DNA from 2 places in the Kitasatospora sp. LaBMicrA B282 genome. Region 2 is predicted to be linked to the other one. Evidence: riboswitches for the same ligand, from Rfam matches in the RefSeq annotation. Region 2 holds a riboswitch; the other holds the start of a gene.

Region 1 (8,150 bases), on a different contig from region 2:
GAGGTGGCCGCCTACGCCCCCTACTACGGCAGCGTGCACCGCGGGGCCGGCTACCTCTCCCAGCTCTCCACCGACCTGTTCGAGCAGAGCCGCCGCACGGTGGCCGACTTCCTCGACCTGCGCGAGGGCGACCAGGTGGTCTTCACCCGGGCCACCACCGACTCGCTCAACCTGCTGGCCGGCGCGCTGCCGGCGGGCACCCGGGTCTTCGCCTTCGAGACCGAGCACCACGCCTCGCTGCTGCCCTGGGCCCAGGCCGGCCTGCCGGTCGAGTACCTGCGGGCACCGCGCTCGCCGCAGGCGGCGGTGGCCGCGCTGGACGAGGCGCTGACCCGCCACCCCGAGGGCCCGCGGCTGCTCTGCGTCACCGGCGCCTCCAACGTGACCGGCGAGCTGTGGCCGGTGGCCGAGCTGACCGAGGTCGCGCACCGGCACGGCGCCCGCGTCGTGCTGGACGCCGCGCAGCTGGCGCCGCACCACCGGGTCTCGGTCCGCGAGCTGGACGTGGACTGGGTCGCCTTCTCCGGCCACAAGCTCTACGCGCCGTTCGGCGCCGGGGTGCTGGCCGGGCGGGCCGACTGGCTGGACGCCGCCGAGCCCTACCTGGCCGGCGGCGGCGCCTCGCGCACCGTGGCCCGGCAGGCGGACGGCTCGGTGGCCGTCGAGTGGCACCAGGGGCCGGCCCGGCACGAGGCGGGTTCGCCCAACGTGATCGGCGCCTACGCGATCGCCGCCGCCTGCCGGGCGCTGAGCGAGGCCGGCTTCGAGGAGCTGCAAGCGCGCGAGCAGGCGCTGATCGAGCGGCTCACGGCGGGGCTGGCCGCGATCCCCGAGGTGCGGGTGCTCAACCTGTTCGGGCCGGCGACCGTCCGGGTCGGGGTGCTCTCCTTCGTGGTGCAGGGCTGGAACAGCTCGCACTTCTCCGCGGCGCTCTCGGCGGAGTACGGGATCGGGGTGCGGGACGGGCTGTTCTGCGCGCACCCGCTGGTGCGGACGCTGCTGGGCGGCGAGGAGGCGGCACCGTCCGAGTGCGGGGCGCCGGAGCCGTCGCTGCCGGGGGAGCGGAGCCTGAACGCGATCCGGGTCAGCTTCGGCGCCGGGACGCCGGAGGAGCACGTCGACCGGTTCCTGGCCGCGGTGCGCGAGCTGGTGACCGACGGCGCGCGCTGGAACTACCGCAACGAGGGCGGGCGCTGCGTCGCCGACACCCGGCGCTGACCCGGGGCCCGGGCGGGTCGGCCGGGGTCGGGGTCCGGGTCGGCCGGGGTCGCGGGTCGGGGTCGGTCCGGGTGGGTCGGTCAGCCCTCCAGGCCGATCGCGAAGGCCGCCTCCAGGTCGTGCTGCGAGTAGGTGCGGAAGGCGATCTGGGTCTCGGTGTGGGCGACCCCGGGGACCTTGTTGAGGCGGCCGGGGATCACCTCGGCCAGGTCGTCGTGGCGGCGCACCCGGACCATGGCGACCAGGTCGTAGCCACCGGTCACCGAGTAGACCTCGCTGACGCCCTCGATCGCGGCGATGGCCTCGGCGATCTCGGGGATCCGGTCGACGCTGGTCTTGATGAGGACGATGGCGGTGATCACGTGGAGGCTCCCGGGTAGGTCGTGGGGCCAGCGTAGCCGGGCCGCCGGGCCGCCACCCACAGGGCCAGGAAGCCGAAGCTGAATCCGATCACGTGCGCCAGGTAGGCGACCCCGCTGCCGGCCTGGCGCACCGACCACCACTGCAGCGCGAACCAGAGCCCGAGCACCAGCCAGGCCGGCAGCCGCAGCGGCAGGAAGAAGAGGAACGGGACCAGGGTGGTCACCCGGGCCCGCGGGTAGAGCCGCAGGTAGCCGCCGAGCACCCCGGCGATCGCCCCCGAGGCGCCGACCAGCGGGCGCAGCGCGTCCGGACCGGTGCCGCCGCCGGCCGCCGCGTAGCCGTAGGCGGCCAGTACGCCGGCGCACAGGTAGAAGAGGAGGAAGCGCACCCGGCCCAGCCGCTCCTCGACCCCGGCGCCGAAGACGAAGAGGAAGAGCATGTTGCCCAGCAGGTGCAGCCAGCCGCCGTGCACGAAGAGCGAGGTGAGCGCGGAGAGCGCGGGCACCTTGTGCGGGGTGGCGAGCAGCGGGCAGCCGCGCACCGGGGGAGCGAGCCCGGCCAGCTGAACCTGGGTCAACGGGCGGTTGCCCAGCAGCTCCGCCGGCACCGCGCCCCACTGCTGCTGGTAGTGCTGGGCGGCGCAGGCGCGGGCGGCGGGGGTCGCGCCGTAGTGCGGGGCGATGCCGCTCGGGCCGGCCAGGAAGACCAGGCAGTTGAGCGCGATCAGGAGGTAGGTGACGAGCGGGGTCACCGCGTCGTCGCGCCGGTCTGGCATGAGCGGATCCATTCCGCGTCGCCAGGCCCGCGACACCGCCGTGTACGGCGAGCGGGTGAGGCCGGGTTTCACGGCCTCGGCCCGCTCGATGGCGAGCGGACGTTCGAGAGGACGGGAGTGCTGGTGGGAACCGGTATCCGGTGCCCGCCGTCACAGCGTCAGGCCCTAGGCTGGAGGCCTGGCCGGCACATCGGACCGGACCAGACCCGAGCCGAGAGGACCCCGCTGATGCCCGTCCCCGCGCCCACCCCCGAGACTCGCTGGCGCTGCACCCTCTGCGGGAACCTGACCCGGTTCGACGTGACCCGTTCCTCCCGGGTGGTCGAGTACCTGCACCTGGACCTGGCCGGCGAGGCCAAGGTGGAGGAGACCGAGGTGCTCACCGAGACCCTCGAGTCGATCCGCTGCCGCTGGTGCAACGCGGTCGACCAGGTCGAGCTGGTGACCCGGCCGGGCGCCGAGGAGCAGGTGACCGGCGAGCCGGTGGCCGACGCCGGCTGAGCCGGCCCGCCAGGGCAGCTGAAAAATTCTCGCCGCGCACGCGACAATTGCACCGGGCGGTGGGACCCGGCCCCCGGCGTGCGCCGGAGCGGCCCGGGACCGGGCAGACAACAGAGACAGGGCAGATCGGCGCGGAGTGGCGCGGATCGGGATCGGAGCCGAGGACGCGATGGACGCAGCCAGGGAGGCCGCCGAGCCGCAGGGGCCGGAGCCCGCTGCGGACCCGACCGCGCCGGCCGACCTCGCGGCCGTGGCGCAGCCGGGCACGACCGGGCAGCCGGCGGGCGAGCAGCCGGGCGTCGAGCCGGTCTCGCCCGACGAGCCGGCGGTCGAGCCGACCCCGGCCGGTGCCGGTGCTGACCAGCCCGCCGCCGGTGCCGACCGGCCCGAGCCTGGCGTCGACCAGCCCGAGCCCGAGCGGCTGGACCGCCCGCTGCCCGAGGGCGTGCGCCGGCGCGTGGTGGGCCTGGCCGCCGACGCGCTCGGCGGTCTGCCGGTCTCCGAACTGCCCGCCTCGCTGCGCCCGTACGCCAAGTTCACCCCGGCCCGCCGGGCCAAGTACGCCGGCACCGCACTGGCCGCCGCGCTGGAGTCCGAGCCGGTCTTCCGGCTGCGGATAGCGGACCGGCTGCGGCTGGGCCAGCCGGACCTGGTCAAGGCCCTGGAGTCCGGCCAGGTCCCGGGCGCGGCCGAGCCGATGGACGTGGCCGCCGCCGCCTACCTGCTGCGCAGCCGGGGCTGGACCCGGCTGGTCGCCGAGGTCGGCGAGCAGGCCGAGCGGGCCGACGTGGAGGACGCCGCCGCCGAGTCGGCCCGGCTGGTGGAGAAGCTCCAGGAGGAGCTGACCGCCACCCGCGCCGCGGCCCGCGCCGATCTGGACCGCCAGCGCAGCGACGGTGAGAGCACCCGCCGCGAGCTGGAGGCGCTGCGCAAGAAGCTGCGCGGCCTGGAGAGCGACACCCGCCGGGCGCAGGCCGAGGCCCGCAAGCTGCAGGCCGAGCTGGGCGCCGCCGCGGCCGCCGCCACCGCCGAGCGCGGCGCGGCGGAGAGCGAGAACCGCCGGCTGCGGCACCGGGTGGCCGAGCTGGAGGCCGCACTGGAGACCGGGCGCCGCTCGGCGCGCGAGGGGCGCAGTGTGGAGGACATGCGGCTGCGCCTGCTGCTGGACACCGTGCTGCAGTCCGCCCAGGGCCTGCAGCGCGAGCTGGCCCTGCCGGTCACCCAGCTGCACCCGGCCGACCTGGTGGACGCGGTGGTGCCGGGCGCGGCCTCGCCGCACGACGTGGCCCGCCGGGGGCTGGCCGAGGACGACCCGGCCCTGCTCGACCAGCTGCTGGCGATCCCGCAGGTCCACCTGGTGGTGGACGGCTACAACGTGACCAAGACCGGCTACCCGACGCTGCCGCTGGAGAAGCAGCGGCTGCGGCTGCTGGGCGGCCTGGCGATGCTCGCCCAGCGCACCCAGGCCGAGGTGACCTGCGTCTTCGACGGCCAGGACCTGGACGTGCCGGTGATCATGGCACCGCCGCGCGGGGTGCGGGTGCGGTTCAGCAAGACCGGCCAGACCGCGGACGAGCTGATCCGGCAGCTGGTGCGGGCCGAGCCGCAGGGGCGCCCGGTGGTGGTCGTCTCGGCCGACCGCGAGGTGGCCGACGGCGTGCGCAAGGCCGGCGCGCGCCCGGTCTCCTCGGTGCTGCTGCTGAACCGGCTGGCTCGCAGCTGAACAGCCCTCACCGGGTGAAGACCTGGTGAAATCCCGTACGCCGCAGGTGGTTCGTCGCGGCGAGGGAGTGGCGCAGGGAAGTGATGTTCACTAGGGTCTGGCGTCAAACCTATTTTTCCGGTCACTCATCCGATCGGGTGAGACCGGCAGAAGAAGGAGCAGTCCGTGGCGTCCCATCGCCGTCCGAAGCAGCCGAGCCGCGCGCGGATCTCCGTGCTGACCGCCGCTGCTGCGACTGCTGTCGCGATCTCCGCGCAGAGCGGGGCCTGGGCCGATCCGGCGCCCTCGATCGACCAGGTCAAGGCGCAGATCGACGACCTGAACACCCAGGCGGAGCAGGCCACCCAGCAGTTCGACGGCGCGAAGGAGCGCGGCGACCAGCTGCGCCAGCAGGCCTCCCAGTTGCAGGACCAGGTGGCCCGCACCCAGGACCAGGTGACCCAGCTGCAGACCGGCCTGGCCGGCGTGGCCGCGGACCAGTACCAGAACGGCGGGGTCGACCCGTCGGTCCAGCTGATGCTCAACTCCAACCCGGGCCAGTACCTGGACCAGGCGGCCAGCATGCAGGTGGCCAGCAGCACCGAGGCCGACGTGCTCAAGTCGCTGCAGTCCGAGGAGCGCAACCTCGACCAGGAGAAGAAGGAAGCCGCCGACACCCTGGCCCAGCTGGACGCCTCGACCCAGCAGCTGAACCAGGCCAAGACCGACGTGCAGAACAAGCTCTCGGCCGCGCAGAAGCTGCTGAACTCGCTGACCGCCTCGCAGCGGGCGCAGTTGGCGGCCCAGCAGGCAGCCCAGGACCGGGCCTCGCGCGGCGCCGACCGGACCGACCTGGGCTCCACGGCCAACCTGCCGCCGGCCTCCGGCTACGCCGGCGCGGCCGTGACGGCCGCCCTCAGCCGGCTCGGCGACAACTACGTCTGGGGCGCCACCGGTCCGAGCACCTTCGACTGCTCGGGCCTGATGCAGTGGGCCTACGAGCAGGCCGGCGTCTCGCTGCCGCGCACCTCGCAGGAGCAGGCCACGGTGGGCACCGCGGTGCCCAGCCTGGCCCAGGCCCAGCCCGGTGACCTGGTCATCTACGGCCAGGACGCGCACCACGTGGGGATGTACATCGGCAACGGCAACGTGGTGCACGCCCCGCACACCGGTGACGTGGTGCGGATCATGCAGGCCTCGGTGATCGGCCCGATCCTCACCATCCGCCGCGTTTGAGGGCCGCGGCCCTGCTGCTTCGCCCGCAAGCTCGCTCAGCGGCAGACCGCAGCGGCGGCTGACCGGTTCGTCCCGATCCGATCCGAGCGCCGGTTCGACGGCTGACCCGCCGTCGCCCCGCCGCGCTGCCCGTGCTCCTGAACCCGTGTCACCCCAGGGTGTGGCCGGCGTCACTTGTCCGTGTACTTCGTGATCACACGTTGGTGATCTCCATAGCACGCAGAGTCAAAGTTTCCCGGTTTTTCTGACAAGGATTTGAACGGATCACAGATCAGTTACTAGGGTCGGCAACCGGACCCACGCGATGGCGATCACCCGACCCGGGTGGCAGCGGGGGTTACCGCCGAGTTCGGAAAGCGGCACGGGCAGGTGACTGCCCGACGGGGAGCCCCTGCGGGGGAGCCGTGGACCGGAGCCGGGGAACCACACGTTCCTCCGGGGTGAATCGGCGCCAGGTCGGCCGGCAGGCCGGTGAGGCGTCGTAGGGCATCTTCCAGCCCGAACCCGTCAGCTCACCCGGTAGGCGGTTCGAGGGAAGAAGGATCCGTGGCGTCCCATCGTCGTCCCAAGCCTGTCGGCCGTACCCGCACGTCGATCCTGACCGCGGCCGCCGCCACCGCCGTCGCGCTCTCCGCCCAGGGAGCCGCGCACGCCGACCCGGCGCCGACCATCGACCAGGTCAAGGCCCAGGTCGACGACCTGAACAACCAGGCGGAGCAGGCCACCCAGCAGTTCGACGGTGCCCAGGCCAAGCAGCAGCAGCTGCAGCAGCAGGTGACCGACCTGCAGGACCAGGTGGCGCGGCAGCAGGACCAGGTGACCAACCTGCAGGCGGGTCTCGCCTCGGTGGCCGCCGACCAGTACGCCAGCAACGGCATCTCGCCCACCGTGCAGATGATGCTGTCGTCCAGCCCGGACAACTTCCTCAACCAGGCCAGCTCGATCAACCAGCTCAACAGCACCCAGGCGGAGACGCTGAAGGAGCTGAAGAGCGAGGAGACGACGCTCGCCCAGTCCAAGACGGACGCGCAGAACAAGCTCGCCGACCTGGACGCCACCACCCAGCAGCTGAAGACCGCCAAGGAGCAGGTCCAGGCGAAGCTGACTCAGGCGCAGAACCTGCTCAACTCGCTGACCGAGCAGCAGCGCCAGCAGATAGCCCAGCAGGAGGCGCAGGCCGCCGCGCAGGCCAAGGCCGCCGCCGATGCCGCCGCCGCGCAGGCCAAGGCGACCGCCCAGGCCAACGCCCAGGCCGCCGCCTCGCGCGACTCCTCCCGCACCAACCTCGGTTCGAGCAGCGGCGGTGGTGGCAGCACCAGCACCAGCACCCCGGCCCCGCCGGTCACCGGCAGCTCGGCCGGCGCGGCCGCGCTCGCCGCCGCCGAGACCAAGCTGGGCGCCACCTACGTCTACGGTGCCGCCGGTCCGAGTACCTTCGACTGCTCGGGCCTGATGCAGTGGGCCTACGCGCAGGTCGGCGTCTCGCTGCCGCGCACCTCGCAGGAGCAGGCCACCGCCGGTACCAACATCGGCACCGACATCTCCAAGGCGCAGCCGGGCGACCTGATCGTCTGGTTCTCGGACATGCACCACATCGGCATGTACGCCGGTGGCGGCCAGGCGATCCACGCCCCGCACACCGGTGCCGTGGTCAGCTTCGTCTCGGCCACCGCGATGCCGATCGCCGCCATCATCCACGTCTGACCCGGCGTCCGACCCGACCGGCGACGGTCGAACCGGCCCGGCGACGGCCCGGCCTCCCCCGTGGAGGCCGGGCCGTTCGCGTTGTCGCCACCGGTGCGATTCCCGGTCGGATGTCCGATTAGGGATCAAATATTCGTATCGGCAGGGGTTTGGACTCATCCGTTCCGACTCGCTAACGTCTGCGCTCGGACCTCAGCGCCTGCGGTGCTCCTCGCGATTCCCGCGGCTCCCGGTCCCCGAGGCTTCCCCGAGGTGCTCGCCCGAGCCCTCACGGCGATTGGAGTCGTCAGTGATGGCGATCACACCCCCGCCGGGCACCGCGCGCCGGTTCGCCCGGGTGCTGGCGGTCACCGCCGCCGCGACCACCGCGCTGGCGATGACGGCCAGTGCGCAGGGTGCCCCGGCCAAGCCGGACAAGAACGACGTCAAGGCCCAGGTCGACCAGCTCTACGGGGAGGCCGAGCAGGCCTCGGAGAAGTCCAACGCCGCGGAGGAGGACGCCAAGCGGCTGCAGTCCGAGGCGAGCAACCTCCAGGCGCAGGTGGCGCAGGGGCAGGACGCCCTCAACAAGATGCGCACCACCCTGGCCACGGTGGCGGCCGCCGAGTACCGGGCCGGCGGGATGGACCCGACGGTGCAGCTGATGCTCTC
Region 2 (21,165 bases):
CCCCCGCCTGCGCGTCCGCCTGCACGGCGGCCGCCGCGACCACCCCGCGCGCATGGCTCAGGCTCACCGCGACCCCCGCCGCCCCGCGCACCACCGGCTGCCCCGACGCCGCCCGCTCCAGGCGCACCCCCGCCACCGGCACCCCGGCCACCGAGGCCGCCAACCGCACCGCCAGCTCCCGCACCGCCGCCCGCTCCTCCCCCGGCACCCGCACCACCCACACGGTCACCGCCCCGCTCCCGCCCGCGACCACCGCGCCCCACCCGCCCCTTCACGCTCCCGGGAGCTCCTGCTCCGTCCAGATCGTCTTACCCGACGCGGTGTACCGGCTCCCCCAGCGCTTGGTCAGCTGGGCCACCAGGTACAGCCCGCGCCCGCCCTCGTCGGTCAGCCGGGCCCGCCGCATCCGCGGCTGGGTGCTGCTGCCGTCGGAGACCTCGCAGGTCAGCGTGTCCGCCCGGATGAGCCGCACCACCACCGGGCCGCCCGCGTACCGGATCGCGTTGGTGACCAGTTCGCTGAGCACCAGCTCGGTGGTGAAGGCGAGCTCCTCCAGCCCCCAGCCGACCAGGGCGGTGGTGGCGTCCTCGCGCACCCGGGCGACCGCGGCCGGATCGGGCTCCACCGACCAGACCGCGGTGTCCGCGGCGGCGACCGCCTTGGTACGGGCCAGCAGCAGGGTGACGTCGTCGTGCAGCCGGGTCGGCGGCAGGCCGGCGATCACCCGCTGGCCGGCCTCGGGCAGCGGCAGGTCCTGGGCCCGCACCACGGCCAGCCGCCGGGTCAGCTCGGCCATGCCCGTGTCGATGTCGCCGTCGCCGCGCTCGATCAGCCCGTCGGTGTAGAGCGCCAGCACGCTGCCCGGCGCCAGCTCGACCCGGACCGACTCGAAGGGCAACCCGCCGACGCCGAGCGGCGGGCCCGGCACCACCGGGAGGTACTCGGTTCGGCCGTCCGGGTGAGCCACGGCCGGCGGCGGGTGCCCGGCGCTGGCCACGGTGCAGGTGCGGGCGACCGGGTCGTAGACCGCGTAGAGGCAGGTGCCGCCGAAGGAGCTGGGCTCGGGGCGGGGCCGCCGGGCGCCGCTGCCCTCCTCGGCGGCCGGCGCCGGGGGCGGCCCGCCCGGCCGGGCCGCCACCCCGAAGCGGGCCGGGTCCAGGCCGTCGGCCTCCAGGTCGTCCTCGTCGTCGGCCGCCAGCGCCGCCTCGACCAGCAGCTGGGCGACCAGGTCGTCCAGGTGGACCAGCAGTTCCTCCGGCTCCAGGTCGAGGTCGGCCAGGGTGCGCACGGCGGTGCGCAGCCGGCCCATGGTGGCCGAGGCGTGCAGGCCGTGGCCGGTGACGTCACCGACCACCAGGGCCACCCGGGCCGAGGAGAGCGGGATGACGTCGAACCAGTCGCCGCCGACCCCGCCCACGGTGTCGGTGGGCAGGTAGACGCTGGCGGTGCTGACCGCGGCCACCGAGCGGACCGCCGGCGGCAGCAGGCTGCGCTGCAGGCCGATCGCGGCCCGGTGCTCGCGGGTGTAGCGGCGGGCGTTGTCCAGGGCCAGCGCGGCGCGGGCGGCGATCTCCCGGAGCAGCGCGTGGTCCTCCTCCTCGTAGGCGTCCTTCCAGCGGTCCCGGCGCACGCTGATCCGGCCGAGCAGCACGCCGCGGGCGTTCAGCGGGGCGGTGAGCAGCCAGGCCTCGGCGAGTTCGGCCAGCCCCCCGATCTCCTCGCTGCCGTCGGCGCCGACCAGCACCGTGGCGCCGTCCGGGCCGACCAGCACGGTGTCGCCGGTGGCGGGCACCGCCTCGGGCGGGCCCGCCACCGCGGTGCGGCGCAGCAGCAGCCGCCCTTCGGGCCCCGGAGTGGGCTCCTCGCCGCTGAACACGGCCTCGGCCACCTCCACGGTGGCCACGTCCGCGAAGCCGCCGACCAGCGCCTCGGCCAGTTGCTTGGCGCTGTCGGTGACCGAGAGCGAGCGGCCGGTGGCGGCGGTGACCTGGTGCAGCAGGGCCAGCCGGCGGCGGGCCCGGTACTGCTCGGTGATGTCGTTGAAGAGCGCGGTCAGGCCGATCACCGCGCCGTCGGCGGCCTGCAGCCGGAACGCGGAGATCGCCATCATCCGGCCGCCGCGCGGGTCTATCACGGTGCGGGCCAGCTCCTCGGCCAGCACCAGCGGCTTGCCGGTCGCCATCACCTCGCGCAGGTGTTCCTCGACCGCGGCCGCGTCCTGCGGCTGCAGGAAGTCGGAGAGCCGGCGCCCGGTCAGGGTGACCGGCATGCCGGAGTACGGCAGCAGGTGGGTGTTGGTGCGCACGATCCGCAGGTCCTGGTCGAAGACCACCAGGCCGAACCGGTCCTGCAGGAAGAGTTCCCGGGTGAAGGCCTGGTCCTGGCGCCACCGGTCGGCGGTGGCGGCCGGCGCGCCGATCACCATGTAGCGGGCGGTGCTGCGGTCCCCGACCGCGGCGCCGCGCAGCACCAGCAGCCGCACCTCCAGGGCGAGCAGCCGTCCGTCGCCGGTGTGCACGCTGACCCGGCCGGCCCAGGCCGCACCCCGCCCGGCGTACCCGTGCGTGCCGGTGATCGCCGCCGGCGGGCCGCCCGGATCCACCGGTGCGGCCAGCAGGTCGCGCACCGGTCGGCCGCGCAGCACGCCCACCGGAAGGGCGAGCAGTTCCTCGGCGGCGGCCGTGCAGTCCAGGATCCTGCCGCCGCCGTCGACCAGTACCCCTGCCACACCGTCGAGGAACGGGAAGCGGGAGTTGTCCATACGGTCCACCTCGCCCGGGTCTTTGCCCTCCCCCTCATCCTCCACCGGGACGCCGCGCTCGGCGCCCCGGGCCCGTGGAGGTCTCAGTGACCGCCCGCGTCCACCGTCTCGACGTCGGTGATGTTCCGCTGGATCTCCTCGGCCGGCAGCGCGACGGCCAGCGCCCAGTAGTAGACGCCCAGCGACAGGGCGGAGATCACCGCGATGTCCCACCAGAGCGGCAGGTTGTGCTGCGCCCCGACGCCGAACTGGCCTTGCCAGGAACAGATGCCCAGGCCCACCAGGTAGACCGGCAGCCACTGCCCGGCCCGGAAGTCCATCCGGGGCGCACCGGGCAGCCGCTTGACCCGGGCGTAGCCGGCGTAGGAGCCGAGCAGCAGGTAGCCGATCAGGATCGAGGCGCCCAGCCGCCACAGGGTGTCCCAGCCGGACCAGTAGATCACCAGGCTGGCGATCACGAAGGAGATCGGCGAGATGATCTCCCCCGCGGGCAGCCGGTAGGGCCGCGGCAGCTCCGGGAAGCGCTTGCGCAGCACGCCGAAGGCCAGCGGCGCACCGGCGTACATCAGCACCACGGCCGAGGTGATGAAGCTGACCAGCTTCTGCCAGCTGGGGAAGGGCAGGAAGCAGAGCACGCCGGCGACGAAGGCGAGCAGCAGTCCGATCCACGGCACCCCGCGCCGGTCGGTGGCCTGCATGCCCTCGGGGGCGTAGCCGTTGCGGCTCAGGCCGTAGGTGATCCGGGAGCTGGAGGTGACGTAGACCAGGCCGGTGCCGGCCGGCGAGATGATCGCGTCGATGTACAGCACGGTGGCGAAGCCGCCCAGGCCGATCACGGTGGCCAGGCCGGCGAACGGGCCGCTGATCCCGGCGTAGGTCAGCGCGCCCCAGCCGCCGGTGATCGCGGAGTCCGGCACCGCGGCGATGAAGACCAGCTGGAGCAGGATGTAGATGACGCTGCCGATCATCACCGAGCCGAGCACCGCGCGCGGGATGTCGCGCTTGGGGTTGGTGCTCTCGCCGGCCCACTGGATGGCCTGCTCGAAGCCGAGCAGCGCGAAGATCACCCCGCTGGTGCTGATCGCGTTCAGCACGCCGTGGGCGCCGAACGGGGCGAACCCGTGCGAGTTGAAGTTGCGGCCGTGGAACTCGGTACTGGCGAAGATCAGGATGGTCAGCACCGGGATGGCGACCTTCCACCAGGTGGCGGCGCTGTTGGTGCGGGCCAGCCAGCGCACGCCGAGGAAGTTGATCGCCACGAAGAACGCCAGCAGTGCGGCCGCCACCGCGAAGCCGGAGCCGGTCAGGGTCGAGTCCTTGGGGTGTTGCAGGCCGTCCGCCCAGCTCCAGTGCCGGGCGTAGCCGATGATCGCCTGCACCTCGATCGGCGCGATGGTGGCGGCCTGCAGCCAGGTGAACCAGCCGAAGGACATGCCGGCGAAGCCGCCGAAGGCGTAGTGCGGGTAGCGGGCGGTGCCGCCGGCGACCGGGAAGAGCCCGCCCAGTTCGGCGTGCACCAGGGCGAGCAGCACGATCGCCACCGCGCCGATCACCCAGGAGAGCAGCGCCGCGGGCCCGGCGACCTTGACCGCCTTCTCGGCACCGAACAGCCAACCGGAACCGATGATGGCGCCGACCGAGGCCCAGAGCAGGCCGACCAGCCCGACCTCGCGGCGCAGCGCGTGCCTGGGATTGGTGCGCGTGGGCGCCGGGGCGGGCGATGCCATGGCGAACGGCCTCTCGACGGGGGACGGGGTCCCTCCGACGCTGCCTCAGCCGTCCCCGGGTCACCGGTTGCGCCGCTGCGACACGGCCGCACCTCCAGCCGTCCGGCCTAACCCGCCGCGGGTGCGGCTCGAGCGGGGGGATAGTTACACCAGACTTATCAAGCTACTGTAAGGAGACATGGAGACCGCAGCCCGACCATCGACTGCACAGCCATCGACCGCACAACCACCGACCGCACAACCACCGACGACGCAGCCACCGACGACGCAGCCACCGGCCGCAGCGGCGCCGACCCCGCTGCCACCACAGGTACCGCCGGCCGACCCGGCCGAGCTCGCGACCGACTTGAGGCTGGCCGTGGGCCGGATCGCCCGCCGGGTCCGCCAGGCGCACATCTCCGGCGACCTGACGCACTCCGAGGTCTCGGTGCTCGCCCGCCTCGACCGGGAGGGCGACAACTCCCCGGGGGCGCTGGCCGAGCTGGAGCGGGTCCGCCCGCAGGCGATGGCGGCCACCGTGGCCGCCCTGGAGGAGCGCGGCCTGGTGCGGCGGCGGCCGGACGAGCGGGACGGGCGGCGGGCGATCCTGAGCCCGACCGAGGCCGGGCGCGCGGTGCTCACCGCCCGGCGCTCGGAGTCCGAGCAGCTGCTGGCCGTCGCACTGGGCGCCGAGTTCGACCCGGCCGAGCGGCAGCAACTGGCGGCGGCGATACCGCTGCTGGCCCGGCTGGCGGAGCGGTTGTGACGGGCGCGACCGCGCTGACCCGGGCCGGCGACCGCCCCGGGCAGGACCGCTACAAGTGGGTGGCGCTGTCCAACACCACCATGGGCGTGCTGATCGCCACCATCGACAGCTCGATCGTGATCATCTCGCTGCCGGCGATCTTCCGCGGCATCGGCCTGGACCCGCTGGCCCCGGCCAACATCGGCTACCTGCTCTGGATGATCCTCGGCTACACCCTGACCACCGCGGTGCTGGTGGTCGTGCTCGGCCGGCTCGGCGACATGTTCGGCCGGGTGAAGATGTACAACCTGGGCTTCATGGTCTTCGCGGTGGCCTCGCTGGCCCTGTCGCTCGATCCGCTGCGCGGCGGGGTCGCCGCGCTCTGGCTGATCGGCTTCCGGATCGTGCAGGCGGTCGGCGGCTCGATGCTCACCGCCAACTCCGCGGCGATCCTCACCGACGCCTTCCCGGCCCGCCAGCGCGGCATGGCACTGGGCATCAACCAGATCACCGCGCTGGCCGGGATGTTCCTCGGCCTGCTGGCCGGCGGCGTGCTGGCCACCATCGACTGGCGCGCGGTCTTCTGGGTCAGCGTGCCGTTCGGCGTGGTCGGCACCTTCTGGTCGTACCGCAGCCTGCGCGAGACCGGCACGCCGCGGCCCGGGCGGATCGACTGGATCGGCAACCTGACCTTCACCGCCGGCGCCGCCTGCCTGCTGGCCTCGATCACCTACGGCATCCAGCCCTACGGCGGCCACTCCACCGGCTGGACCGACCCGTGGGTGGTGGCCGGGCTGAGCAGCGGGGTGGCGCTGCTGATCACCTTCTGCATCGCGGAGACCCGGATCGCCGAGCCGATGTTCGAGCTGCGGCTGTTCCGGATCCGCGCCTTCGCCGCCGGCAACCTGGCGGCGCTGCTGATCGCGATCGCCCGCGGCGGCATGCAGTTCATGCTGATCATCTGGCTGCAGGGCATCTGGCTGCCGCTGCACGGCTACTCCTTCGAGCGCACCCCGCTCTGGGCCGGGATCTTCATGCTGCCGCTGACCGCCGGCTTCCTGCTCGGCGGCCCGATCTCCGGGTACCTGTCCGACCGGTTCGGCGCCCGGCTGTTCGCCACCTCCGGGCTGCTGCTGGTGGCCGCCTCGTTCGTCGGCCTGATGCTGCTCCCGGTCGACTTCCCCTACCCGGCGTTCGCCACCCTGCTGCTGGTCAGCGGCCTGGGACAGGGCATGTTCTCGGCCCCCAACACCTCGGCGATCATGGGCAGCGTGCCGCCGGAGCGGCGCGGGGTGGCCTCCGGGATGCGTTCCACCTTCCAGAACTCGGGCACCGCGCTCTCCATCGGCCTGTTCTTCTCCCTGATGATCATCGGACTGGCCGGCTCGCTGCCGCACGCCCTGGACAGCGGCTTGCAGGCCCAGCAGGTGCCGGCCGCCACCGCCCACCAGGTGGCCGCCCTGCCCCCGGTCAGCACGCTGTTCGCCACCTTCCTCGGCAACAACCCGATCGGTCACCTGCTCGGCCCGAGCGGGGTGTTGACCACCCTGCCGCCCGCCAACGCGCACACCCTGACCGGCAACCGGTTCTTCCCCGAGCTGGTCTCCGGCCCGTTCCACCACGGTCTGGTCACCGTCTTCAGCGCGGCGGCGGCGATGTCGCTGATCGGCGCGCTGGCCTCGGCGCTGCGCGGTTCGGGGGCCAAGGGCGGCCAGGACGACGCCGCCCGGCAGCGGCCCGCGCCCGAGGCGGCCGGCGCCGACCGGCCCGCCGCGGCGACGAAGGGGCCGCGCCCGTGACGGCGACGAGGTGCGGCAGCGTCACCCGAGCTGACGCAGTGTCATCGACTGATGTGAATGTGAAGAAGATCAGTATCAGCAGATGTTGATTTGGGAGCCGGGCCGTGCCAGGCTCGTTCCCGGCCGAACGCGGCGAGGGCGGTCACCGGATGGACCGCCCGCCGCCGCACCCGGCCACGGCTGCCGCGCGGCCACCGCCCTCGCCCCCGGGGGTCGGTTGCCCTGCGGCGACCGCACCGGACGGCCTGGACCGGGGCGAGACATCCCCTGCCCGGTCCAGGCCGCCTCGCTCCGGCACCCGCCGCACCCCGCCACCCGGTCGACCGCGCCGCCACGCGGTCGACCCACCCGGTCGTCCCTCGGACCGCTCAGCCGGTGCTGTACCAGTCCCACGGGAGCGTGCCGTGGCCCGGCAGGTAGGGCTCGCGGGTGCAGATGGTGATCAGCGGGTGGTCCCGCCAGACGGTCGGGTCGTTGCCGCGCAGCGCCAGTTCGGTGCGGGCGTGGTCGGTGTTCGCCACCAGGACCAGCACCGTCTCCTTGCGCAGCCGCTCGAAGGCGTCCGGGTCCGGATCCTCCAGCAGTGCGGCCAGCCGGGCCCGGTCGGCCAGCCGCAGCCGGCCGCGGTCGCCGTAACCCAGCGGGCGGACCCGGGCGGTGCTCCGGGCGCTGCCGCGGGAGAGCGTCATCAGCGGCAGCAGGGTCGGGATCCGGCCGGGGTCGGTCGCCCCCTCGCCCTGGGCCGCGCGGTAGAGGGCCAGCCCCAGCAGGGTGCGCACCGCCTCCAGGTCACCACCGGCCACCCGTGGGTCGTGCCGTTCGGCCCACCGGGCCAGACCCAGGGCCCAGTACATCGCCACGTCCAGCACCGCCGCCCGGCCGAGCAGCGCGGCGTCCACCTCCCACCACCAGGTCGGATCGCCCTCCGCGGCCTCGACGGCCGGCTCCAACTCGTGCACCGCCCCACCTCACTCCCCGGTCTGCCCGCCGAAGTCCCCGGGCGGACGAGCTCCGCTCTGACGCTGTGCTGCCTATGGTGCTGCGGTGCGTGCTGCGCTGTCCGCCGATCGGCGAAATGGAACGGACCGGACCGCTGCCCGAACTCCCCTGCGCCGCCGGGCCGGTGGTGATCGCAGCGGCGACACCGCGGCCGCGGCGCGGGGCCCGCGGGACGGGCCGGGGTCGGCTGGGGCCGGGCTGAGGTCGAGCCGGGGTCGGGCTGGGGTCGAGCCGGGGTCGGGGGTCGCCGAACACTCGCATACATGGACATGACGTGAAAAACCTGAGGTGAACGAAGAGTGACGAGCCGCCCGGAGCGATCCCTCCCGGTACGGAGCATCGCGCGGCGCTCGTGATTCTCGTGTGATGTCTGCGATGCGGGGTTGTTATCGAGGTGATGATCCGTCTAGTCTCCCCAACAACCCGCCACCGCGCGGGCGCCCGGAACCGGTACGCCGAGTCCTGCCCACCGTGCTCCGGGAACCACCACACCACCTCGGGCAGGGGCGGGGGACCCAGGTTTCAATGCCGCGTCCCGCGCGGCTAGGGGTGAAGCCGTCCACCGGATCCGTCCGGGCGGACGGCCGGGCCACCTCCCGGTCCGAACCCGACAGCTCACCTCGCAGGCGTGCGGAGAGGGAACTCGATGGGCATATCCGGGGTGTTCTCAGGTCCGGGCCGCCACCGCCGTCCGACCCAGACCGACCGCGCGGTGACCGCCGCGACCGTGGCCGGCGCGGGTCTGGCCCTGCCGCTGCTCACCGCGACCGGCGCGCACGCCGCCACGCCCGACACCTGGACCGCGGTGGCCCAGTGCGCCACCGGCGGCAACTGGTCCGCCGACACGGACAACGGCTTCTACGGCGGCCTCCAGCTCAGCGAGCGCAACTGGGTGGCCTACGGCGGCGACCAGTACGCGGCCCAGCCCTCGCACGCCACCGAGGCGCAGCAGATCGCCGTCGCCGAGCGGGTGCTGGCCGACCAGGGTCCGACCGTCTGGGGCCACTGCGGCACCACCACCGGCCTCACCGCCCCGGCGGCGCCCACGACTCCGGCCGCGCCCGGCAGCCCCGCGGCACCCACCACCCCGGCTGCGCCGACCACGCCGGGCGCGCCGACGACTCCCGCGGTGCCGGCGGCTCCCGTGGCACCGGCTGCGCCCGGCAACCCGACGCAGCCGAGTGCGCCCGGGGTGCCCACCGCGCCGGGTACCTCGACCAGCACGGCCCCCGGCCAGCCCGCCACCACGGCGCCGGCCCAGCCCACCGCGCCGACGCAGACCGCCACTCCCCCGGTCACCACCCCGGCGCCGAGCAGCCCCACCACGGCCGCGCCGACCACCGCGCCCACGGCCACGACGCCCACCACCCCGGTCACCACCGCCCCGCCGGCGGCGAGCACCCCGGGCACGCCCACCCAGCCGACGGCGCCGGGCACCCCGCCGGCGAGCCCGGCAGCACCAGCGTCGCCTGCCGTGCCCGGTACGCCCACCGCGCAGGCTCCCAGCGTGCCGGCGGCCCCGGGCACCCCCGCGCAGGCCGGCCCGGCGACCCCGGCTCCGGCCACCCCGAGCACGCCCGACGGCAGCTACACCGTGCAGAACGGCGACAACCTCTGGGGCATCGCCCAGCAGCACCACGTCGACGACTGGCAGCAGCTCTACCGCCACAACCTCGGCACGGTCGGCAGCAACCCCAACCTGATCTACCCGGGCCAGGAACTCCAGGTCCCCTGACCGGCCCCGGCTCGGCGCCCGCGGCCTGACGGCCGGGCCCTCTCCGCCGGATCTCGTCGGATCAGCGCCAGGCGCACCCACCCTGACGGCTGGGTGCGCCTGGCGGGGTGTGTCCCACCGCCCCCACCATCCCCGGGCGCCGGACCGCCGGCACCCGGCCGGGCAGAATGACCCCATGTCACGACGCACCGCCAAGTCCCGCCCGACCCCGCCCGCGCCCGCGCCCGCCGAGCCGGTGGACTGCCCCTGCGGCCTGCCCGCGCGCTACGCCGACTGCTGCGGCCGGCTGCACCGCGGCCTGGCCCAGGCCGGCACCGCCGAGCAGCTGATGCGCTCCCGCTACGCCGCGTTCGCCGTCCGGGACGCCGCCTACCTGCTGCGCAGCTGGCACCCGGACACCCGTCCGCCGTCCGTCGACTTCGACCCCGGCCTGCGCTGGGAACGGCTGGAGGTCCTCGCCACCACCGAGGGCGGCCCCTTCCACCAGGAGGGCACCGTCACCTTCGCCGCCCACTACCGCGACGCCGGCCACCCGGGCAGCCTGCGCGAGACCAGCCGCTTCCTGCGCCACCAGGGCGCCTGGGTCTACCTCGACGGCACGATCGAGGCCGACTGACGCCCTCGGAGCCCGAGGAGCACCTCACCCCGCCCTCCCCGTCCTTGGAGGACCACGTGACCCTGCCGCTTGCCGACTTCCTGCGCACGGTGCCGCAGGGCATCGTCTTCGCGACCGTCTACCTCACCGACGCCGCGGGTGACCCGCTGCTACTGAAGTCGACCTATGACCCCGAGGTCTGGCAGCTCCCCGGCGGTCTGCCGGAAGCCGGGGAGGACCCGTGGGCGGCCGCCCGACGCGAGTTGGCCGAGGAGACCGAGCTGGAGCTGCCCGAGCAGCCCGCCGCGCCGCTGCTCGCGCTGGTCTTCACCCCGCCGGTGGCCGGCTGGCCGTTCCGGGTCGGCGTGGTCTTCGACGGCGGCCCGCTCGCTCCGGACCGGCTCGCCGGCCTGCGCCTCGACCCCGCCGAGCACAGCGCCCACGCCGTCCGCCCGCTCGCCGACTGGCGCGCCGAGCTCAGCCCGACCCGGCTGGCCCTGGTGGAGGCCGCCGCCGAGGCCCGCCGCACCGGCCGGGCCGGCTACCGCGCCCTCGTCGCTCCCCCCGCCGCCGCACCGGGACCACGGGACGTCGGCGATACTCGCTGACGTCCCGTCAGTCACCCAGTCAGCAGGAGCCCTCCGATGGACCAGCTCTCCCCCGAGGACCAGCACCGCCGCGCGCTCGCCTTCCGCGCGCTGCACGCCGGGCCCGGTGCCTTCGTGATCGCCAACGCCTGGGACGCCGGCACCGCCCGGCTGCTGACCGGGCTCGGCTTCGACGCGCTGGCCACCACCAGTGCCGGCCTGGCCTTCGCGCTCGGCCGGCCGGACGGGGCCAACCTGGTGCGGCGCGAGGAGGCGCTGGCCAACGCCCGGGCCATCGTCGACGCCACCGGGCTGCCGGTCTCCGCCGACCTGGAGAACGGCTTCGGCGTCGACCCGGCCGAGGTGGCCGCGACGATCCGGCTGGCCGCCGGGACCGGGCTGGTCGGTGCCTCGATCGAGGACGCCACCGGCGAGCCGGAGCGGCCGATCCACCCGCTGGAGCTGGCCGTCGAGCGGATCGAGGCGGCGGTGGCGGCCGCCCGGGAGCTGGACTTCCCGTTCACGGTCACCGCGCGGGCGGAGAACTTCCTGCACGGGCGCCCCGACCTGGCCGACACCGTGCGCCGGCTGCAGGCCTTCGAGGCGGCCGGCGCCGACGTGCTCTTCGCCCCGGGACTCCCGGACGCCGAGGCGGTGCGCACGGTCTGCGCGGAGGTCGGCAAGCCGGTCAACGTGCTGGCCGCCGGCCCGCTGACCCGGCTGACGGTCGCGCAGCTCGCCGAGCTGGGTGCGCGCCGGATCAGCGTCGGCTCGGCGTTCGCCCGGGTCGCCCTGGCCGCCACCCGGCGCGCCGCCGCCGCGCTCCGGGAGAGCGGCGGCTTCACCGCGCTGACCGAGGCGATGCCGATGCCGGAGGCGAGCGCCCTGATGACGGAACGGGACTGACCGGGAGCAGCTCCGCGGCGAGCGTGCGGCAGACCGCCGAGCGCGCGGCCGACCTGACGGGTGACCAGCGCCGATACGGGTGACCAGCGCCGATCCCACCGAGGAACGCCCTGATCCGGCGGATCGTTTCGCCACCATGGTGTCCTCCCTGTTCGGCCCCGTCGGCAGCCTGCTGCTCCCCGCCGCGCTGATCGCGCTCTGCTTAGCGGTCGCGGCCTTCCGGTTCCTCCGGGCCCGGGCCGGCGGGCGGGCGCGCCCCGGGCGCGGCGCCGCCGTGACGGCGGGCGAGGAGCTGCACGCGCTGCTCTACCCGGGCAAGCAGGTGCAGCTGGAGCAGCGCCGGATCGAGCTGGTGCTCCGCGAGGACGAGCAGGCCGGTGCGCCCGGGCACACCGGCATCGACCTGTCCCGCGGCACCGCCCGCCTCCCCCGCTGACGCCCCGCCCCCGCTCCCGCCCCCGCGCCCGCCTCGCCCGCCCCCCGTCGCCCCGGCGTGACCGCCACCGCCCCCCGCGCGGACCGTCCCGGTGGACCCGGGCGGGTGGCGGTGGAAAGCTCGGACGAGAGCGTTCCCGACCGTCCGCGGAGCATCCGAGGAGCACCGGCATGTCCGAGCGAGCAACCTCCCGGGCCGGCGCGGCCGGCCGGGTTCCGGTCGCGGAGCGGCCCGAGCAGCTGCGCAACGTCGTCCTGGTCGGGGTCAGCGGCTCCGGCAAGACCACGTTGACCGAGTCGCTCGCGCTGGCCGCCGGGGAGCTGACCCGGGCCGGCCGGGTGGCCGAGGGCAGCACCGTCTCCGACCACGAGGAGATCGAGCACCAGCAGCAGCGCTCGGTGCGGCTGTCCGTGGTGCCGGTCGGCTGGCGGGATGTCAAGATCAACCTGATCGACCCGCCCGGGCACGCCGACTTCTCCGGCGAGCTGCAGGCCGCCCTGCGGGCCGCCGACGCGGCCGTCTTCGTGGTCTCGGCGACCGACCCGCTGGGCGGTCCGGCCCTGACGCTCTGGCAGGAGTGCGCGGCGCTCGGCCTGCCGCGGGCCATCGCAGTCACCCACATGGATGCGGCCCGGGCCGACTTCGACGAGGTACTGGCGACCTGCCGGCAGGCCTTCGGCGGCGAGCACCCGGACTCGGTGCAGCCGATGGACCTGCCGGTGCGCAGCGACGGGCAGGTGCGCGGCACGGTCGAGCTGCTGTCCGGCGAGACCCACGGCCGGGCCGAGCCGGCACCGGACACCGGCCCGGCCCGCGAGGCGCTGGTGGAGGCGATCGCCGGCGAGGACGACGAGCTGCTGGAGCGCTACCTGGGCGGCGAGACGCTGGACGAGCCGGCGCTCACCGCGGGCCTGCGCGGCGCGGTGCTGCACGACGCGATCCACCCGGTGCTGCCGATCACCGAGGACGGCACCGGCGCGGTCGACCTGCTCGACCTGCTCGTCTCCGCCTTCCCGGCGCCGTCCGCGAGCCCGCTGCCCGAGCCGGTCGAGCCGACCGGGCCGGCCGGTCGGGAGCCGGTCTGCGACCCGGCCGGCCCGCTGGTCGCCCAGGTGATCCAGAACACCGGCGACCCCTACGTCGGCCGGCTCAGCCTGGTCCGGGTCTTCTCCGGCACGCTGCACCCCGACACCCTGCTGCACGTCGCGGGGGCGGGCGCCGACGCGGAGCCGACCGACGACCGGATCGCCGGGCTGACCAGCCCGTTCGGCAAGCAGCAGCGCGCGGTGCCGCAGGCGGTGGCGGGCGACCTGGTCTGCGTCGGCAAGCTCACCGCGGCCCGGGTCGGCGACACCCTGACCGAGCCGGGCGACCCGGTGGTGCTGGCACCGTGGGACCTGCCGGAGCCGCTGCTGCCGGTGGCGATCGAGGCCCGCAGCCGCAGTGACGAGGACAAGCTGGCCCAGGGCCTGTCCCGGCTGACCGCGCAGGACCCGGTGGTCCGGGTCGAGCAGAACCCGGACACCCGCCAACTGGTGCTCTGGTGCACCGGCGAGGCGCACGCCGGGGTGGTGCTGTACCTGTTGGGCAGCCAGTTCGGCGTCCAGGTCGACCAGGTGGACTACCGGGTGGCGCTGCGGCAGACCTTCGGCGGGACCGCCACCGGGCACGGCCGGCTGGTCAAGCAGTCCGGCGGGCACGGCCAGTACGCGATCTGCGAGCTGCTGGTCGAGCCGCTGCCCGGCGGGACCGGCTTCGAGTTCGTCGACAAGGTGGTGGGCGGCGCGGTACCGCGGCACTTCATCCCCTCGGTGGAGAAGGGGGTGCGGGCCCAGCTGGCGCACGGCGTGGGCGACGGCTTCCCGCTGGTGGACCTGCGGGTCACCCTGGTGGACGGCAAGGCGCACTCGGTGGACTCCTCGGACGCCGCCTTCCAGTCGGCCGGCGCACTGGCGCTGCGCGACGCGGCGACCAACACCAGCGTGCGGCTGCTCGAACCGGTGGCCGAGGTGGGCGTACTGGTACCGGACGAGTACCTGGGCGGAGTGTTCAGCGACCTGTCGGTGCGCCGCGCACGGGTCCTCGGCACCGAGCCGGCCGGCCCGGGGCGGAGCCTGCTGCGGGCCGAGGTCCCGGAGCTGGAGCTGACCCGCTACGCGGTCGACCTGCGCTCGCTCTCGCACGGCACCGGTTCCTTCACCCGGACCCCACTGCGCTACGAGCCCATGCCGGCAGCCGTCGCCGACCGGGTCACCAAGCCCGACCACTGACCACCCGACGACCGCCGCCCCGCCGCACAACCCGTCGTCCGACCACATCATCGCTGGCGCAGGAGGAGCTCACGCCGGTCATCGCCGCAGTGCTCCCGGGTTCACCGGAGTCAACCTGGCTGCCCTCCCGCTCGGCGACCTCGCGCCACCTGCGCCGGCAGTAGGCACGACGCGGGCGAGAACCGCCCGGAAACGACGAAGTCCCCGACCGGCGAACCGGTCGGGGACTTCACGAAGGCGGAGGATATGAGGTTCGAACTCGTGCGGGGTTGCCTGTGAGACTCCGTGAACGCTACGGGGCGCGTTCAGTCGAACCTCTCATCCGAAGAGCTGAGTTGTGTGATGCTCCGGGCATGAAGAAGGAGCCCTGCCGGGTGCGACCACCCTCAGGGGGGATGTCCGCAGGCCAGTACAACTACTGGAAGGACGGCAAGACTGAGGTCCACCTCAAGGTCGAAGAGTGGCCGGAGTGGAAGACTCGGCGGCTCGCGGAAATCCTCTTCGGTGGTCTCGTCGAACGCTCAGCCAACGAGTCAGCTCCACCGGCTGAGTAGATGCCTTCGAAGGGCGTTCTCAACTCCGCCGATGTGCCGTTCAGCCTCAGTCGGTCTCTCCTCACCGCCGTCCAGGTGGGCCATCGCGTAGCTGCACTCCTCCGGGCGCCGCGCCCGCCGCGCCATCACCCAGGCGGTGCGGGCATCTATCCCAGCTCCGAAATCGGCGGCCAAACGGCCATCCCTACTCCTCTGGACCGTCGGCGCTGTCGCAGCACGAGGCAAACGTCCGGACCTTCCCGTTGATGCAATAGCAGCGGTCTGCTGGTGCGGTCGGAATCCGACTGATTGCCGCGACCGCCTGAACCAGCTCTTTGCTCTTCGCGGCTCGCTGAATGTATTCGAGGGAGTCGAATGTCATCCCCTGGAGGTTCCGGCCGATCATCACGACCAGGGCGCCGCGGTTCGTTGCCCGATACCAGCGCGGGAAATATCGGAGCTTGCCGAGCCGGTACAGCTCGCGTCCGTCGTGGAGCAGTCTCACCTCATCGCCTTCAAGGAGGGCTGTGAGGCCGGGGGTGCAATCCTTTTCATCCACCGGGTCTGCACCCTCGCCCTCGCGGCAGATCCAGTCTGGAAACTCGAATCCCAGCGTCGCAAAGCCGGCGAGCAGACGATCATGGACCTCTCCGCCTGTCGTGATGGCAAGCCCACCATAGGCGTCAATGATCAGCGCCGGTACGGGGCCTCGCTCGCCCACCAGCAAGGCGCACTCGACTTCGAAGAAGATCTTGTTGGGGTCGGGGGCGGTCTAGGTCTCGTACACGGCTGAGTCGCCACACCTTGGATGGATCAGGGCGGGCCACTTGATCATTTTCTCGTGGTTCAGAATGCTGACGAGATTGGCGGGGCTGTTGCGACCAATTGGCTCGCCGCAGCTTCGGCAGCTTTCCACCTTCTTTGAGAGGCGCCGCAAAATCGCCTGCAGATCTACGCCCTTGAATGCGTCTCGTACAGGCTGTGAGGCGTGAATCTTGCGCGCCATGGCCCTCCCTATTTCGGTCCTGTCGGAAGGGTAGGGCTGCGCCGGGGAAAAGTTATGCGCCATTCACCCAGAAAGCGGATGGCGTACGAGTGGCGAATCCTGGCGGGCGGCGTTTTACCTCCGGCGCTACAGCTCATGCCCTGCGGCGTGTGCGTGTCGCTGTATCGCGGGGGGAACCCCATGCTCTATGGTCGGCACAGCGGCCGGCGGAGGGTCGCAGGACGAGACGGGGCCGCCCGGTTGGCCAGGTCGTCGTCCCGGGTGCAGGGCGCTCGCTCCGCTTCACAGTCCTCTTCCTCAGCACCGACGCGCTGACAGGGATCTTCCTTTGGCTGGCCGGGCAGCACGAAGGATTCGCCATGTCACACTCCACTGCGCGCGTATTGGCTACCCAGCGCAGCGCTTTCACCGACGAGCACCGAGCCACGGCACGGTCGGGCTTGGGGCGCACCTCCATCGGTCTGGACGAGTGCACCCCTGCCCAGGCACAGCTGCGGGCACTGTTGGCGCTCGGCTGGTTCAACCTGGGTCTTCTCTCGGCACCTGGCTTCGACTGGCCGCTCGGGCCGACCCTCAACTACGGCACCGTGCTCTCCCCTCGTTACGACCATCTCGTCCTCATCGTGTCCGCAGCCCTCAACGTCTCGGACCAACTCGTCGCAAGCCCACCTTGGTCCGGAATCCCGGGCATGCGCTTGGAGCGCGTCGTGGACTGGAAGACCGTCCTGCTGCGGCACCTACCGACCGGGGCAAGTCTGGAAGTTACAGAACGGAGCCAACCCAAGGCTCCGAAGCCGACCGCCAGGGTGATCCGCCATCGGAGCGTGCTCATGGTGGATCAGCCAGTAACCCCCGCGGAACAGGCAAAGCTGGACAGCGTTCCGCCGATGTCCGAGGCGGCAAGGCGTCTTCTGGGCGCGCTTGCCATGCGCGCCGCTCTCCGGGACCCGGCAGGAGACTGGCACGTGCACTGGTACTACAGCACACTGGGCCGGCCCCTTGGACGCCGTAACCAAGCGGAGCGGCGCCTCTGGGGCAGAGATGACCTGTGGCTCCTGGAATGGACGTCCTACCCGTATCCCCAGGACCTCGTTGCGGCGATGACCCACCCGGTGGGCGGCCTCGATGGTGTGGTTGCCCAACAGGTCGGCCCCACCTGGATCTTGACCTACAACGGCGCGCAGCTGCATCTCTACGATCGGGAAGCGTCGGCGTGGTGACCACGAGGGCGTAGGCGACCGGCTGACCGGGCTGCCTACGAGCGCTCAGCGCGAGCTGTGCCGGCGGTCACTGCTCGAAGAACCAAGCGCGGCCGGTCTGTCCGTACTGCTGGACAGGGATGAGCTCGACGCCGGTCCTCATTCGCGCGCTGTACAACAGGCCGTCGAGGTGGTCGATCTCGTGGTGGACCAGGCGGGCGAGCCCGCGCTCGTAGGTGGTGACCATCACCTCGCCGTCCAGGTTGGTGGTCTCCACGGTGATCTGCAGCGGACGGGGAACCAGGCCGCGGACGTCGAAGAAGGGCAGGCAGACTTCGAACTGCTCGTCTGCCTCGTCGGCGCGGTCGATGACGCGCGGGTCCAGCAGAACGATCGGCGGGGCGTCCGGCTGGCTGGACAATGGCGGCCGCCCGGCCGATCCCGATCTGCGGTGCCGGATGGGAGCGGTCCGCGGTGGCGTCGCCTCGGCGGTCACCCCCCCCCCCCCGGCCCACACGCGACCGTCAGACGAGGCTGGGCAAGACGCCGCGGGGCCAGTGGCCGAGCCAGAAGGCTGCGGTGGATGGCTCGGGCTGGTCTTCGGTGGAGCCATCGTGCGGCAACAGCTCGGTCGGGGCGATGTAGCACTCGCCGGGTGCGAGGCGGATGCGGAAGCAGCGCAGCGGTTGGTGGCGGGCGACGTAGGTGTGGAGGTCGTCGGTGTGCGGGTAGTGGTGCTCGTAGTCGTGGTGGACGGTTCGGCAGATGGCCTGAATGTCGATGTCGCCGAGCAGGAGGTAGCGGGTGCCGGGGCCGAGGTTGAGGCAGAGGCGTCGGCGGCCCCGGTGCTTCTCGGCGTAGGAGAGCTTGTCCCAGTTGTCGACGTGCAGGCCGAGCCGTCGGCCCTCCTGGTAATTGTCGGTGGTGGTCAGGGCCTTGGCCGGGCTGGCCGCCTGGCCGAGGTAAGTGGCGTTGGGGTCGCCAAGGGGGTCGGCGAGCTCGGAGAGCAGGTCGATGGCGTCGGTGTGCCGGAGCTTGACCACTTCGACCAGGCGGCTGTCCGGGGTCTCGTCGGTTGCCCGGACACGAGCGCCGAGGGCATCGCTATCGGCTGCCAGGGGTCGGCCGGGACGACGGCCCCGTTCTCGTACTCGGGCTCTCCCCGGGTGATCCGGACTCCGCCGACCTCGCAGCGCCGCTGCAGGGCGGAGAGGTCGTGGAACGCAATGCTCAGGTGCATGCCGAGTCCTCCTCGGAATCGGTCTAGCGATGGTCGTCGAGCGCGTCCCCGTAGGTGACGTCCAGCTCGGCCAGCAGGGCTTCGGCGAGTTCGGCCTGCTGCGGGCGGTCGATGATGATCTTCGCCAAATGGGCGACGCCGCGCAGGGCGGTGAGGTCGTTGCCGCGCAGGTCCACATCGCGGTACTTGCCGCGTCCGAACTCGGTGAGCTGGAGGGTGCAGGCATCAAGGACGACCTCGCTCAGGTCGCAGTTGGTGAAGACGGCCTCGGTCAGGACGCACTTGGAGAAGGCGACCGGGCCGGTGGCACGGACGCGGTCGAAGGTCGTGTAGTCGAGTTTGCAGTTCTCGAACAGGACGTTGTCGAGGGTCAGGCCGGTGAGGGTCGCGCCCATGAGTTTGCAGTTGCGGAAGACGACGCGGGAGAGCTTGCTCTCGCTCCAGGTGACCGAGCCGAGGTCGGTGCTCTCGAAGGCGACGGAGTCCAGGCGCATCTCGGTGAGCTGGGCGCGGGAGGCGCGCAGGGCGGTGATGCGGCCGGTGATCAGTCGGGTGTCGGCCAGGTCGAGCTCGCGCAGGTCGGCGTCGGCGTACTGGAAGTCCTGCACGATGCCCCGGCCGGTTTCCAGGGAGGTGACGTTGGACAGGTAGGTGCCGGCCTCGTCGAGATTGGGCAGGGCCACGGTGACGCGGCCGAAGGTGCGGCTGTCCATGGTCGGGCTCCCTCTTGCTGTGGGGCCGGGCAGCCCGTGCGCTGGGCGCAGGCCGCCCGGCAGCGGTGCTACTTCTTGTTCCAGTTGTCCCAGGTCGGCCGGTTGTCGAACTTGGGCGCGGGGTTGTCCCAGGTGGGGCGGTTGTCGAACTTGGCGACCGCGGGGTCGTGCGAGCGGCCGGCCGTGAGCTCCTCGATAACGGGGGCCTCGGCGGTGGTCAGCAGTTCGAGCACGGTCATGCTGCTTGCTCCTCTCGGACGGTATCGGACAAGGCGGTGATCAGGGCCTGCCTGGACACGCGGCAGTAGTTGGTCTCGGTGGTGTCCAGGCGGCCGTTCTCGAAGTAGCGGTTGCCGGCCTGCGCTCCGCGGCAGAAGTCGAAGAACTGGCAGGTGGCCTCGCACCTCTCCAGGCCGGTGAGGAACTCGTCCACGTACCGCAGCCGGTGGGCGCCGTCGAGGATGGACGCCAGCGACTGGTGCAGGACGTTGCCGGCCCGGAAGTCGTCGTAGGCGGGCGCGGCGATGCCCGCGAGCTCGGGTGAGAGCAGCACCACGTCGCCTGCCGCGGAGACGGTGGGGATGGGGTCGATCAGGAGAGCATCCCGGTCGGTCTGCCGGGCGGTTCGTGCGGCGTGGAGGTAGTCGCCGAGGCGGGCCAGCTCGCGCACCTTCGGGCCTGGGGTGCGGCGGCTCCATGCCATGGTGCGGCGCCAGAACTGCCGGGCTTGCTCGACGGTGGGCATCGGCCTGGTGGTGTTGACGCCTTCGGTCTCCTCGATGTTGATGCCGATGGTGTGGCAGCCGAGGCCGGTGAGGAAGTCGAGCAGGTCCTCGGGCCGGTCAACGCTCTCGGCCGTGACCACCGCGATCACGGAGAAGGCGATGCCGGCCTCACGCAGGCGCGCGACACCCTTCACGATCCGGTCGAAGGCCGGCTTGCTCTTGCGGTCGACCCGCTGAGCGTTGAGGGCGGCCGGGCCGTCGATGCTCACCCCCACCCGGAACTGGTACCTGGCGAGGAACCGGCACCAGTCGTCGTTGACCAGGGTGGCGTTGGTCTGCACGTAGTGGTGGACCAGACCGGCCTGCCGCAGTGGCTCGAAGGCGGCGATCAGTTCGCCGAAGCGCCGCAGGCCCAGGGCCAGCGGTTCGCCCGCGTGCCAGACCAACTCCAACGGGCGGCCCGGACTGAGGGCTGGGGCGAACTCGGCGACCGAGCGGGCCACGGCCTCGGCGACCTCGACGCTCATGTGCTCCCGGCGGTCGCGGTGCGGCAGGTAGCAGTACGTGCAGGCGAGGCTGCAGAAGCTCGTGGGCTGGACGACCACGGACTGCGGCCGCCGCGCGAGGTGGCGGTCGTAGCGGCGCGGTTCGCTCATCGGATGACCTCTCAATCGGCGCCAAGGGCGGCACGCGGGCAATCACGCCGGGGGCCGGCGGGCGAGGCGTTGCGCAGGCGGTCGAGAAGGTGCCTGCCGACTCTGCGCGGATGCGCCAGCAGTTGGCGCCGGGTCATGGCCTGCTCGGGCACGGCCAGCTCGGCCCAGACCCGCTTGCCCCGGCTGGTGCGCTCGGCGCCGTGGGAGAGCGCGAGCCGCTCAACCAGGAGCAGGCCCCGGCCCGTCTCCTCGTTGGCCATTGCCTGACGCGTCCGCGGGAGGATCACGGAGGCGTCGTAGACCTCGACCAGGACACGCCGGGCCCGCGGGTCGGCGTACACGCCGACGGTGAGCACCGGCCCGTACGAGTGCCGGATGGCGTTCGTGATCAACTCCGACACGACGACGTCGAGGCTGTCGCGGCTCCCCTCATCCAGCCGGATCCCCGGTCTGCGAGCATGGCGCGGACCCGCTGACGGCCCTTGGCGACGTTGGCCGGATCGCGGACCAGGAAGAACACGCGACGGTACACGGACATGGCTCTGCTCTCCTCG

The links. A riboswitch is a leader RNA that binds a small molecule or an ion and turns the genes downstream of it on or off. The one in region 2 is predicted to bind cyclic di-AMP.
Region 1: it holds a riboswitch for cyclic di-AMP, as region 2 does, so the genes downstream of both, ACQRUO_RS30090 (NlpC/P60 family protein) here and ACQRUO_RS10315 (LysM peptidoglycan-binding domain-containing protein) in region 2, are expected to answer to the same signal.

The regions. Positions count from the first base shown of each region.
Region 1 is NZ_JBNQTI010000144.1:15,761-23,910, forward strand. Features, by position in the region: gene ACQRUO_RS30060 (aminotransferase class V-fold PLP-dependent enzyme) at 1-1,218, shown strand, start outside; gene ACQRUO_RS30065 (Lrp/AsnC ligand binding domain-containing protein) at 1,299-1,580, opposite strand; gene ACQRUO_RS30070 (rhomboid family intramembrane serine protease) at 1,577-2,356, opposite strand; gene ACQRUO_RS30075 (hypothetical protein) at 2,585-2,857, shown strand; gene ACQRUO_RS30080 (NYN domain-containing protein) at 3,027-4,580, shown strand; gene ACQRUO_RS30085 (NlpC/P60 family protein) at 4,746-5,795, shown strand; cyclic di-AMP (ydaO/yuaA leader) riboswitch at 6,186-6,335, shown strand; gene ACQRUO_RS30090 (NlpC/P60 family protein) at 6,342-7,499, shown strand; gene ACQRUO_RS30095 (NlpC/P60 family protein) at 7,792-8,150, shown strand, end outside.
Region 2 is NZ_JBNQTI010000026.1:21,169-42,333, reverse strand. Features, by position in the region: partial or broken gene ACQRUO_RS10345 (4'-phosphopantetheinyl transferase family protein) at 1-229, opposite strand, end outside; gene ACQRUO_RS10340 (SpoIIE family protein phosphatase) at 272-2,761, opposite strand; gene ACQRUO_RS10335 (APC family permease) at 2,845-4,488, opposite strand; gene ACQRUO_RS10330 (MarR family winged helix-turn-helix transcriptional regulator) at 4,835-5,233, shown strand; gene ACQRUO_RS10325 (MFS transporter) at 5,314-7,011, shown strand; gene ACQRUO_RS10320 (hypothetical protein) at 7,380-7,970, opposite strand; cyclic di-AMP (ydaO/yuaA leader) riboswitch at 8,490-8,655, shown strand; gene ACQRUO_RS10315 (LysM peptidoglycan-binding domain-containing protein) at 8,723-9,745, shown strand; gene ACQRUO_RS10310 (YchJ family protein) at 9,921-10,361, shown strand; gene ACQRUO_RS10305 (NUDIX domain-containing protein) at 10,418-10,948, shown strand; gene ACQRUO_RS10300 (isocitrate lyase/PEP mutase family protein) at 10,985-11,833, shown strand; gene ACQRUO_RS10295 (DUF6191 domain-containing protein) at 11,913-12,269, shown strand; gene ACQRUO_RS10290 (elongation factor G-like protein EF-G2) at 12,440-14,539, shown strand; gene ACQRUO_RS10285 (hypothetical protein) at 14,893-15,093, shown strand; gene ACQRUO_RS10280 (hypothetical protein) at 15,278-15,799, opposite strand; gene ACQRUO_RS10275 (hypothetical protein) at 15,845-16,078, opposite strand; gene ACQRUO_RS10270 (hypothetical protein) at 16,438-17,298, shown strand; gene ACQRUO_RS10265 (peptide deformylase) at 17,366-17,698, opposite strand; gene ACQRUO_RS10260 (hypothetical protein) at 17,802-18,320, opposite strand; gene ACQRUO_RS10255 (pentapeptide repeat-containing protein) at 18,541-19,230, opposite strand; gene amcA (multiple cyclophane-containing RiPP AmcA) at 19,299-19,469, opposite strand; gene amcB (cyclophane-forming radical SAM peptide maturase AmcB) at 19,466-20,611, opposite strand; gene ACQRUO_RS10240 (ATP-binding protein) at 20,623-21,165, opposite strand, start outside.